DNA from 2 places in the Bacillus sp. C28GYM-DRY-1 genome. Region 2 is predicted to be linked to the other one. Evidence: riboswitches for the same ligand, from Rfam matches in the RefSeq annotation. Region 2 holds a riboswitch; the other holds the start of a gene.

Region 1 (5,239 bases), on a different contig from region 2:
TCCGCCCTTCCGGATACAAAGATCGTCATTCTAACTACCTTTGATACCGAAGAATATGTATTTGAAGGCATTCGAGCGGGCGCAGTCGGCTATCTGCTGAAAGATACGCTTCCAGAAGAATTGATTGACGCCATTCGCGCCGCGGCCAGAGGAGAAGCGATTTTCCGCACAGCGACAGCTGCTAAAATTATCAGTGACACATTTCGCACGAAGCAACAAACTCAAGCCGAAGAACTGGCAGATCCGTTTACAAAAAGAGAGCTCGAGGTTCTTCAGCAAATGGCCTATGGGTTGAGAAATGAAGACATTGGTGAAAAGCTTTTCGTCAGCGAAAGCACTGTGAAAACTCACGTGCACCGCATCCTGCAAAAATGCAATGCCCAAGATCGGACACAGGCAGTCGTTTTTGCGATTCGAAACGGTATTGTGCAATAGAAAACTCGCATCCTGTCATGATAAAATAAGAGAAAGGAGATGATTGGAAATGAAAGAAGAGATTATTGAACGGTTTACTACATATGTAAAAGTCGACACGCAGTCCGACGAATCCGTCGACACCTGCCCTTCCACACCCGGCCAATTGACACTAGGAAACATGCTCGTTGATGAATTGAACTCCATTGGCATGCAGGATGTAGCCATTGATGAAAACGGCTATGTCATGGCGACTCTTCCCTCCAATACTGAAAAAGACGTGCCGACTATCGGCTTTCTCGCTCACGTCGATACTGCCACAGACTTTACCGGCAAAAACGTGAATCCGCAAATCATTGAAAACTACGATGGAAAAGACATTGTGCTTAATGAACAGCTGCAGGTGATCCTGTCGCCTGATCAATTCCCTGAACTGCCCGGCTATAAGGGCCATACTCTCATTACCACAGACGGCACAACCCTTCTCGGCGCAGACAATAAGGCCGGTATCGCCGAAATCATGACAGCCATGGATTACCTTATCAAACACCCTGAAATCAAACATGGTACCATCAAAGTCGCTTTTACGCCTGATGAAGAAATCGGAAGAGGGCCGCACAAATTTGATGTGAAACGATTCAATGCGTCCTTTGCCTACACAGTTGACGGCGGCCCGCTCGGCGAACTAGAATACGAAAGCTTCAATGCAGCTGCCGCAAAAATCACAATCAAAGGCAACAACGTACATCCCGGAACGGCAAAAGGGAAAATGATCAACTCTGCGAAAATCGCAATGAAGCTGAACAGCCTGCTGCCGGCAGACGAAGCGCCTGAATATACAGAAGGGTACGAAGGCTTCTACCACTTGCTGTCGATTCAAGGAGATGTAGAGGAAACAAAACTCCACTACATTATCAGAGACTTTGACAAAGGCAACTTCCAAAGCAGAAAAGAAACAATGAAGCGTGTCGTTGAAGAACTTCAAAACGAATACGGGCAAGATCGGATTCAGCTTGATATGAACGATCAATACTACAATATGAGAGAGAAAATTGAACCTGTGATCGAAATTGTCCACATTGCCAAGCAAGCGATGGAAAACCTCGGCATCGAACCGAAGATTTCTCCAATCCGCGGGGGCACGGACGGATCCCAGCTGTCCTACATGGGACTCCCTACGCCAAACATCTTTACCGGCGGGGAAAACTTTCACGGCAAATTTGAATACATCTCAGCCGATAACATGGTGAAAGCCGTAAATGTCATCGTCGAGATTGTAAAACTGTTTGAAGAACAGGCATAATACCAAGAGCCAGTCCTAAAAAGGACTGGTTTTTTTGTGTAAATATGAAACATTTTGAATACTTCCTCCGTAAAACAAGTATCAACAGTTGAGGAGGAAAAAATGACAAAACATGCTATAGCTGCAAAAAGTCTATTGAAAAAATGGATAAGGAGCAGGCCGCTTAACATACAAAAGAAATCGAGCCCATTTCAAAAAATCAGAAAAATGTTCAAACGCTTCTTCTAATCAATCTTCCAAGTCCACAAAACCACAATCTGCATACCCTCGTACCGCCCAAATGCTCCGAAATTTGGGTTTTTTGTGTTTAATTCCGCAAAATAGGGTATAAACCAAACAAGAAAGAAAACAACAACCTAAAACAGGTAATTTGAATTATTAATTTTTAGGTTAAAAGTAATATAAAAGATTTTATTTTATCGTCGATAGTAACTATAGAACCAATCATCAACCAGAACTAACACCCTGTTGTAAGACTATTTTCAGGTCAACAGGTTAGACTGTTTTTGAGGGGCAGTTATTTATTTTTTATTGATTTAGAATTTTTTGAATACTTTTTGGCTTTTTATCCGTACAATAGATAATACCAAAACTTTTTTTGGGAGGTATGTAAAATGATCCTATTTATTATCATCGCATTATGTGGCTATCTTCTTTTTTCTTTCAGCAAGGACAATCGCCGTAAACCGCAAAAGACAAGCCCTCTGCCAGCAGCTGCACCTCATCACAACAACCTAATCGACCTTGACGCGATCCGCCAAAAACGCCGGATGCATCTTTCCTAATCCTATAATTTAACGAAAAGGCTGCTGAATGATGCAGCCTTTTTCAATTTAGAAACATTTATCACTCAGGAAAACAACCAGCGGGTTTCTGATTACTAGATTTGGAACTTGAAACTTTCTTGCCGCCAGTCCGTAACTTCTTACAAAACAAATCTAAAAGGAGACTTCAGCAATGATCGAATTATTTATGAAACAGAAAATGTTCTCTTTTAAAGATGAATTTCACATTTATGACCGAGATGAACAAGAGGCTTTCAAGGTCGAGGGCCGATTCTTTTCGTTAGGGGACTCGCTACAAATGACAGATTCATCCGGTAAAACACTCGTTTCCATAGAACAAAAAACAATGTCTGTTCTGCCGCGATACAAGATTTCCATTGGCGGGGAAACAGCTTGTGAGGTGGCGAAGAAACTAACGTTTTTCAAACCGAAATTTGAAATTTCCCAGCTCAACTGGGAAATTGACGGCGACTTGTGGAAGGATGAATTTCAACTGACGGACGGGGAGAATGTCCGTATGTCAGTGAGCAAAAAGTGGCTCAGCTGGGGTGATTCCTATCATTTACAGATTGCAAAAGAGGAAGATGTGCTGATCTGTACAGCCATTGCTATCGTGCTTGATATGGTATTATATAACGACGAAGATGAGAGCATTTTCTAAAAAAGTGTTGACAATTGATCAAAAAGTAATAATATTAAGATAATTGAAATTCGAATATGAAGATATACCTTATCAAGAGAGGTGGAGGGACTGGCCCTATGATACCCGGCAACCGCTGTTTCAAACAGAATGGTGCTAAATCCTTTAGAACATTGTGTTCTTGCAGATGAGGCGGAGATTTGATATTCAAGCTCTTCCTTACACAAAGGGAGAGCTTTTTTATGCTCACCCCATTGCAGAAAAGAGGCGAATGACTTGGCTCAACAAACAAATGTTGCAGGACAAATAACAGAAAAACAACGCAAAGCTCCTTTCCGTGCCGATCATGTCGGCAGTTTACTGAGATCTGCTCCAATAAAAGAAGCCCGGCAAAAAAAAGCGGCCGGCGAGATCACTGCAGATCAGCTTCGTGATATCGAAAATCAAGAAATCACCCTCATTGTAGAAAAACAAAAAGAAATCGGTCTCGATGTGGTAACAGATGGGGAATTCCGCCGATCTTGGTGGCATTACGATTTCCTGGAAGGCCTTGACGGTGTGGAAGCGTTCATCCCGGCTGAAGGGATTCAATTCCATCATGCGAAAACAAAAGCACGGAGCATCAAAGTGACGGGTAAACTCGATTTTACGAGCCACCCAGCGCTTGCCGATTATCAATTTTTACATGAGATCGTCGGCGACGCGACACCAAAATTGACGATTCCGAGCCCGAATATGCTGTTTTTCGGTGAAAAGGCGGATAAAGAGATTTATGACGACCAAGAGGAATATTTTCATGATCTGGCCCAAACGTACAAAAAAGCAATTAAAGCCTTCTATGATGCTGGATGCCGCTATCTTCAGCTTGATGATACGTCATGGTCTCTCTTCTTTGAGGAAAAAGGCAGAGAGGTCGTCCGGGCACTTGGCGGTGATCCAGAAACATTGCCTGCCTTATTCGCCAAAACGATTAACGATGCAGTGGCAGACCGCCCTGATGATTTAGCAATCACAATGCACATTTGCCGCGGCAACTTCAAGTCGACTTGGGCGGCATCAGGAGGCTATGACGCTGTAGCGGAAACAATTTTGGACGGCTTGAATCTGGATGGGCTGTTCTTAGAATACGATGATGACCGCTCAGGACATTTTGATCCGCTCCGTTTCGTAAAACGCAAGGATCTGCGCATTGTGCTCGGCTTAATTACATCCAAATACGGCGATCTGGAAAATCCTGAGGATGTGAAGCGCCGCATCAATGAAGCGGCGCGCTTTGTCAGCCTTGACCAGCTGTGCCTCAGCCCGCAGTGCGGTTTCGCCTCTACGGAAGAAGGCAATCTGTTGACAGAAGAGCAGCAATGGGCGAAGCTGCGCCACGTCATCGACATCGCCAACGATGTGTGGAGATAATCTATCATTGACAGAAACAGAAAATGTGTGAATAATAGATACTATCAGAAAATTTCATAAAATGGTTTTCCTTATTAAGAGAGGTGGAGGGACTGGCCCTGCGATACCCGGCAACCGCTGTTTAACAGAATGGTGCTAAATCCTTTAGAGCATTGATTGCTCTTGAAGATAAGGTTGAGATTGTCACACAAGCTCTTCCTTATCCAAAGGATGAGCTTTTTTATATTCGAAATAGAAAGAAGGAATGGACAACATGCCACAACAAACAACACACACAGAACAAAAAGCACGACAAAGAAAAAAGCCGCCGTTTCGCGCGGATCAAGTTGGAAGCCTGCTGAGATCTGAGCCCGTTAAAAAAGCGCGGCTGCAAAAAGCGGCCGGCGAGATTACAGCTGAGCAGCTTCGCCAAATCGAAAACGATGAAATCATCCGCATTGTGGAAAAACAGAAGGAAACCGGCCTGAACGTCGTGACAGACGGGGAATTCCGCAGAGCATGGTGGCATTTTGATTTTCTGGAAAATCTGGATGGGGTTGAGCCGTTTATTCCTGAGCAGGGCATTCAATTCCATAATGTACAGACAAAAGCACGAGGCATTAAAGTCACCGGTGATATCGACTTTTCAACTCATCCAATGCTTGAAGATTACTCATTTCTCCATAGCATTGCCGGTGACGCGACGCC
Region 2 (5,239 bases):
CGTTCTCTGATATCGTCAGGCTGGCTTTTGTCGCTGTACGGCATAGCGCCGTTTCTTGTTCTCATATACGTTAAAATGTACTCGGCATCCACAGACAATGCATCCTGTTTTCTCGGGAGCAGCGACATGTTGACTGAGCCGTCTTCTTTTACTTGAATCACCCGTCCCGTGATTCTTGAGCCGAGTCTTGGTTCCTCTTTTCTTTCTGACGGATGGATAAAACCGCGGATACCATCGTCTGTGATGATAAATGAACCCGTTGCGATTAATCTGTACACCGTACCTGTCAGCTCTTTATTCATCAGATCTTCTGAAGCGTCGGTAAACAGTTCGCTTATAATATCCTCCGGTGCTGGTTTGGCAAACATGCGCCCCCGATTCGTCACTTTCAGCATACAGTAGAGCTTGTCGCCTTTTTGCGGCCAGACATCCTCGTATGGCGGCAAATGCTCAGTTGCAACAAGCGCATCCTTGGATAAGCCGACATCAACGAAAACGCCCATATCTTCCACTTTATCCACCACTTCGACCCAGCCGTACTCATCAGCGCTGATGACCGGAATTTTCATCGTGGCCGCAAGTCTTTCCTGCTGGTCGACATATATAAAGACCTCTACCTCATCCCTGTCTTCGATATCCTCAGTTATTTCACTGTTATGTAAGAGAATCGTATCTTCTCCGTCGGTTAAAAAGTAACCGAAGTCAGTTTGGTGATCTATACTCAAGGTTAATTGCTGCCCTGGTCTCATGCTATCGTCCTTCCTGTTCCGCTTATTTTTATGCGGATTCTGTTAACATTTTTTCCAATCATCACAAATTGATTCTTTGTTCTGTTGGAAGTTTCTCTTTATTCTACTATAATCGACACATAAGTTAAATGTTATGGAGGTTTTCATATGGCAAAAGAAAGTTCATTCGATATTGTATCCCAGGTGGAATTGCCAGAAGTGCAAAATGCGATTCAAATTGCGCTGAAAGAAATCAGCACACGCTATGACTTTAAAGGAAGCAAAAGCGACATTTCGTTAGATAAAGAGGAGCTTGTTCTCGTTTCTGATGACGAATTTAAATTAAGCCAGCTCAAAGATGTGCTGGTCAGTAAATTGATTAAACGAAACGTGCCGACAAAAAATATTGATTACGGCAAGGTTGAAAGCGCGTCAGGCGGAACGGTGCGCCAGCGTGCAAAGCTTGTACAAGGCATTGACAAGGACAACGCCAAAAAAATCAATACCATCATCAAAAACTCCGGACTGAAAGTAAAGTCTCAAGTGCAGGATGATCAAGTGCGTGTCACCGGAAAAAACAAGGATGACCTGCAGCAGATTATCACAGCAGTACGGGGCGCAGATCTGCCAATTGATGTTCAATTTATAAATTTCAGATAAATTTTCTGAATCCTATTGATTATTGTCTTTATTTTCGGTAAATTTGGAGAAAGGGAAAACGCCAGGCATCTTTTGGCAGCTCCTGAACATGTAAAATTTCATATCCGTTCTTATCAAGAGAAGCAGAGGGACTGGCCCGACGAAGCTTCAGCAACCGGTGTAATGGCGATCAGCCATGACCAAGGTGCTAAATCCAGCAAGCTCGAACAGCTTGGAAGATAAGAAGAGACAAAATCACCGACAAAGTCTTCTTCTTAAGAGGACTTTTTTTATTTCTCTTTTTTCCTTGCTGAATGTGAATAAAGGAGGCAGACAATGGGACTTTTAGAAGATTTGCAAAAACAGGTGTTAATCGGCGACGGCGCCATGGGGACGCTCCTCTACTCCTACGGCATTGACAGATGCTTTGAGGAGCTCAACATTTCAAAGCCGGAGGAAATTCAGCGCATACATAAAGCGTACGTTGAGGCTGGAGCCAACATCATTCAAACGAATACGTACGGGGCCAATTATATTAAATTATCCAGACACGGGCTTGAGGATGACATCAAAAAAATGAATCAGGAGGCGGTAAAAATCGCGCGGGCTTCAGCAGGCGATGCGTACGTGCTGGGGACGATGGGCGGCATCCGCACCTTTAATAAAAATGCGTACAGCCTTGACGAAATCAAACGCAGCTTTCGCGAGCAGCTGTACCTGCTGCTGCATGAGGAGCCGGATGGGCTGCTGTTAGAAACGTATTATGATTTGGAAGAAGCCCGTGAAGTGCTGAAAATCGCGCGCAAAGAGACTGACCTTCCGATTATGCTTAATGTCTCCATGCATGAGCAAGGTGTACTGCAGGACGGAACACCGCTTTCTGAAGCATTGCGATCGATTGCGGATCTCGGGGCTGATATCGCCGGCATTAACTGCCGGCTCGGCCCTTATCACATGATTGAAGCGCTTAGCGAAGTGCCGATTTTTGATGATGTGTTCTTATCAGTTTATCCGAACAGCAGTCTCCCCTCACTTGAAGAAGGCCGGCTCGTCTATGAAACAGATGACACGTATTTTCAAAACAGCGCGTCAGAATTCCGCAAGCAAGGCGCACGGATTATCGGCGGCTGCTGCGGCACCACGCCGAATCACATCCGGGCGATGGCGGAAGCGATTGGCGGGCTTGCTCCGATTACAGAAAAAGAAGTCAAAACCAGGCCTAAGGAATTCATTTCTGTTCAGGATGAGCGCACAGAACCGGGCCTGAATGAGATCGCAGCGGTAAAACGCTCCATTATCGTAGAGCTGGATCCGCCGAAAAAATTGAGCTTTGACAAATTTCTGTCCGCCGCTGCTGAATTAAAAGAAGCGGGAATCGACGCCCTGACCCTTGCCGACAATTCCCTGGCTACTCCGCGGATCAGCAATGTTGCCTGCGGCACCCTTGTGAAGCAACAGCTCGATATGCGCTCCCTTGTCCATATTACGTGCCGTGACCGAAACATTATCGGCTTGCAGTCACATTTAATGGGCCTTGATACGTTAGGGCTGAATGACGTGCTGGCCATTACGGGCGACCCTTCTAAGATCGGGGATTTTCCGGGTGCAACGTCTGTGTATGATTTAACATCCTTTGATTTAATCAGGCTGATCAAACAGTTTAATGAAGGACTGTCCCTGTCTGGAAAACCGCTTGGCAAGAAAACGAATTTCTCGGTCGCCGCCGCATTTAATCCTAACGTCCGCCATCTAGATAAAGCGGTACAACGGCTGGAGAAAAAAATAGATTGCGGCGCAGATTATTTTGTTTCACAGCCTGTCTATTCTGAGCAGCAGCTTGTCGATATCCATAACGAAACAAAGCATCTGAAGACGCCGATCTATATCGGCATTATGCCACTCACAAGCAGCCGAAATGCTGAATTCATCCACAATGAAATTCCGGGGATTAAACTATCTGACTCTATTCGTGAAAAAATGGCCCTCGCCGGCGAGGATAAAGAGAAACAAAAAGCGGAAGGCCTTGCGATTGCGCGCTCCCTGCTGGATACGGCATGCGAGCTGTTTAACGGCATCTACCTGATTACGCCTTTTCTCAGATCTGACTTAACCGCCGAGCTCACTTCGTACATTCAGCAAAAAGATGAGCAGCGCCAAAATATCTATTTGCATTAATACTTAGAAGACTGCCTAAGCCAAATGGGCGGTCTTTTCCAACGTAATTCGTGTTACGATAAAGAAAATGAGATTATGAGGAGGAACATCATGCTCGAAGTTAAAACCATTTCTGCGGAAGATACATACGACATCCGGCACCGCATCCTGCGTCCCCATCAATCCATCGAACAATGCAAATATGAACAGGATCATGCGGAAGGCGCCTTTCATCTCGGCGTGTTTTATGAAGGAATCCTGATCAGCATCGCTTCTTTTTCCCCTCAAAATCAGCAATTATTAACGGAATCCCCTGCATATCGGCTGAGAGGCATGGCGACGCTTGAAGGATATCGCGAGCAAAAAGCCGGAAGCACACTGATCAAATATGCGGAGCAAAAACTGGCAGACAGAAACGTACAGGCGGTCTGGTGCAATGCAAGACAACATGTCAAAGGCTACTATGCAAAGCTTGGCTGGGAGGAACTTGGCGAACCGTTCGAGATTCCCGGCATTGGCACTCATGTTGTCATGTACAAAACATTCGGAACAAGCAGATGACGTGTTTGAAGGTAATAGATGAGCTAATTGAGCTTCATGAACAACATACCCCCGGACTATTGCGGCTTTGCAGGCAAGCCGGGTGGCCTGATTATGGCGAACAAGAGCTGGCACTGCTTGTCCAGCAAGGGCGCTTTTTCGGTTATCAAAACATCCGCGGTGAGATCATCTCCTGTATCGGCTTATTTTTGTTTGGCCGTCTTGCTTCTATCGGCTTCGTCATCGTCGACAAGGACTACAAACGGCTCGGTCTCGGACGGCGGATGGTAAACGCGTGTATCAGCAAAACGGATGAAAGCACCGCCATCAGGCTTTGCGCCACAAAAGAAGGTTTGCCGCTTTATGAAAAAGCTGGTTATCATCAAGCAGGTTCAGTCCGAAAATACAGTTGTCACGGTTTTCAACCGATTGAAAAGCGAGATCATCTTGTGGCTGAACTGACAGCCTTTAGAGAACAAGACTTTCAAGAATTAGCCGCGGCCGATCTCGCTGCCTTTGGCGGAGATCGAACAAACCTTTTGCAGCAGCTTATTTACACTTCAGAGGAATGCGTCATCGCCCGAAACAATGAGGGACACCTGATTGGCTACGGCCTATCTGTACAGACACCTGCCAATCTGAAATTCGGCCCCATCATCGCCCCATCACCAGACGTGGCTGCACAATTCATCAATAGGCTGGCCGCCGGCAAACAAGGTCCGATGCGCATCGATATCCCGGGTGAACACACATCTTTGCATGAGAGGCTGATGGAGATGGGATTTCATGCAGACGATGAGCCTCCGCTTATGCTTTATCGGAAAAAGAAGCTTTCTATCAAAAATGGACACTTATATGCGTTGATTTCACAGGCTCTCGGTTAATCCTCTTTTTTCCCGAACAGGTATTTTCTGTTCGGTTTTTTGCTGTCTAAACGTTGAATAAACGAAGCTATCAGGGACATTCTAAGCAGAAGAAAAGGAGTGTGCTCTGAGATGGAATCTTCAAAACAAAATAACGGAATGACGATTGTTGCAATTGGTTCAATCCCTTTAATATTAACACTTGGAAACTCAATGCTTATTCCGATATTGCCAAAAATGAAATCTGAACTTCATTTATCACAATTTCAAGTCAGTCTCGTGATCACAGTATTTTCCTTAATTGCGGCGTTTGCC

What was found. A riboswitch is a leader RNA that binds a small molecule or an ion and turns the genes downstream of it on or off. The one in region 2 is predicted to bind S-adenosylmethionine.
Region 1: another riboswitch for S-adenosylmethionine. It lies ahead of Q3W56_RS14705 (5-methyltetrahydropteroyltriglutamate--homocysteine S-methyltransferase); the one in region 2 lies ahead of Q3W56_RS04110 (bifunctional homocysteine S-methyltransferase/methylenetetrahydrofolate reductase).

The regions. Positions count from the first base shown of each region.
Region 1 is NZ_JAUMKF010000015.1:57,065-62,303, forward strand. Features, by position in the region: gene yxjL (two-component system response regulator YxJL) at 1-435, shown strand, start outside; gene pepT (peptidase T) at 485-1,717, shown strand; partial or broken gene Q3W56_RS14695 (hypothetical protein) at 2,224-2,502, shown strand; gene Q3W56_RS14700 (LURP-one-related/scramblase family protein) at 2,675-3,163, shown strand; SAM riboswitch class I at 3,230-3,336, shown strand; gene Q3W56_RS14705 (5-methyltetrahydropteroyltriglutamate--homocysteine S-methyltransferase) at 3,419-4,552, shown strand; SAM riboswitch class I at 4,621-4,727, shown strand; gene Q3W56_RS14710 (5-methyltetrahydropteroyltriglutamate--homocysteine S-methyltransferase) at 4,806-5,239, shown strand, end outside.
Region 2 is NZ_JAUMKF010000003.1:73,736-78,974, reverse strand. Features, by position in the region: partial or broken gene Q3W56_RS04120 (CvfB family protein) at 1-798, opposite strand, end outside; gene Q3W56_RS04115 (YajQ family cyclic di-GMP-binding protein) at 897-1,388, shown strand; SAM riboswitch class I at 1,496-1,613, shown strand; gene Q3W56_RS04110 (bifunctional homocysteine S-methyltransferase/methylenetetrahydrofolate reductase) at 1,704-3,542, shown strand; gene Q3W56_RS04105 (GNAT family N-acetyltransferase) at 3,633-4,082, shown strand; gene Q3W56_RS04100 (GNAT family N-acetyltransferase) at 4,088-4,945, shown strand; gene Q3W56_RS04095 (MFS transporter) at 5,057-5,239, shown strand, end outside.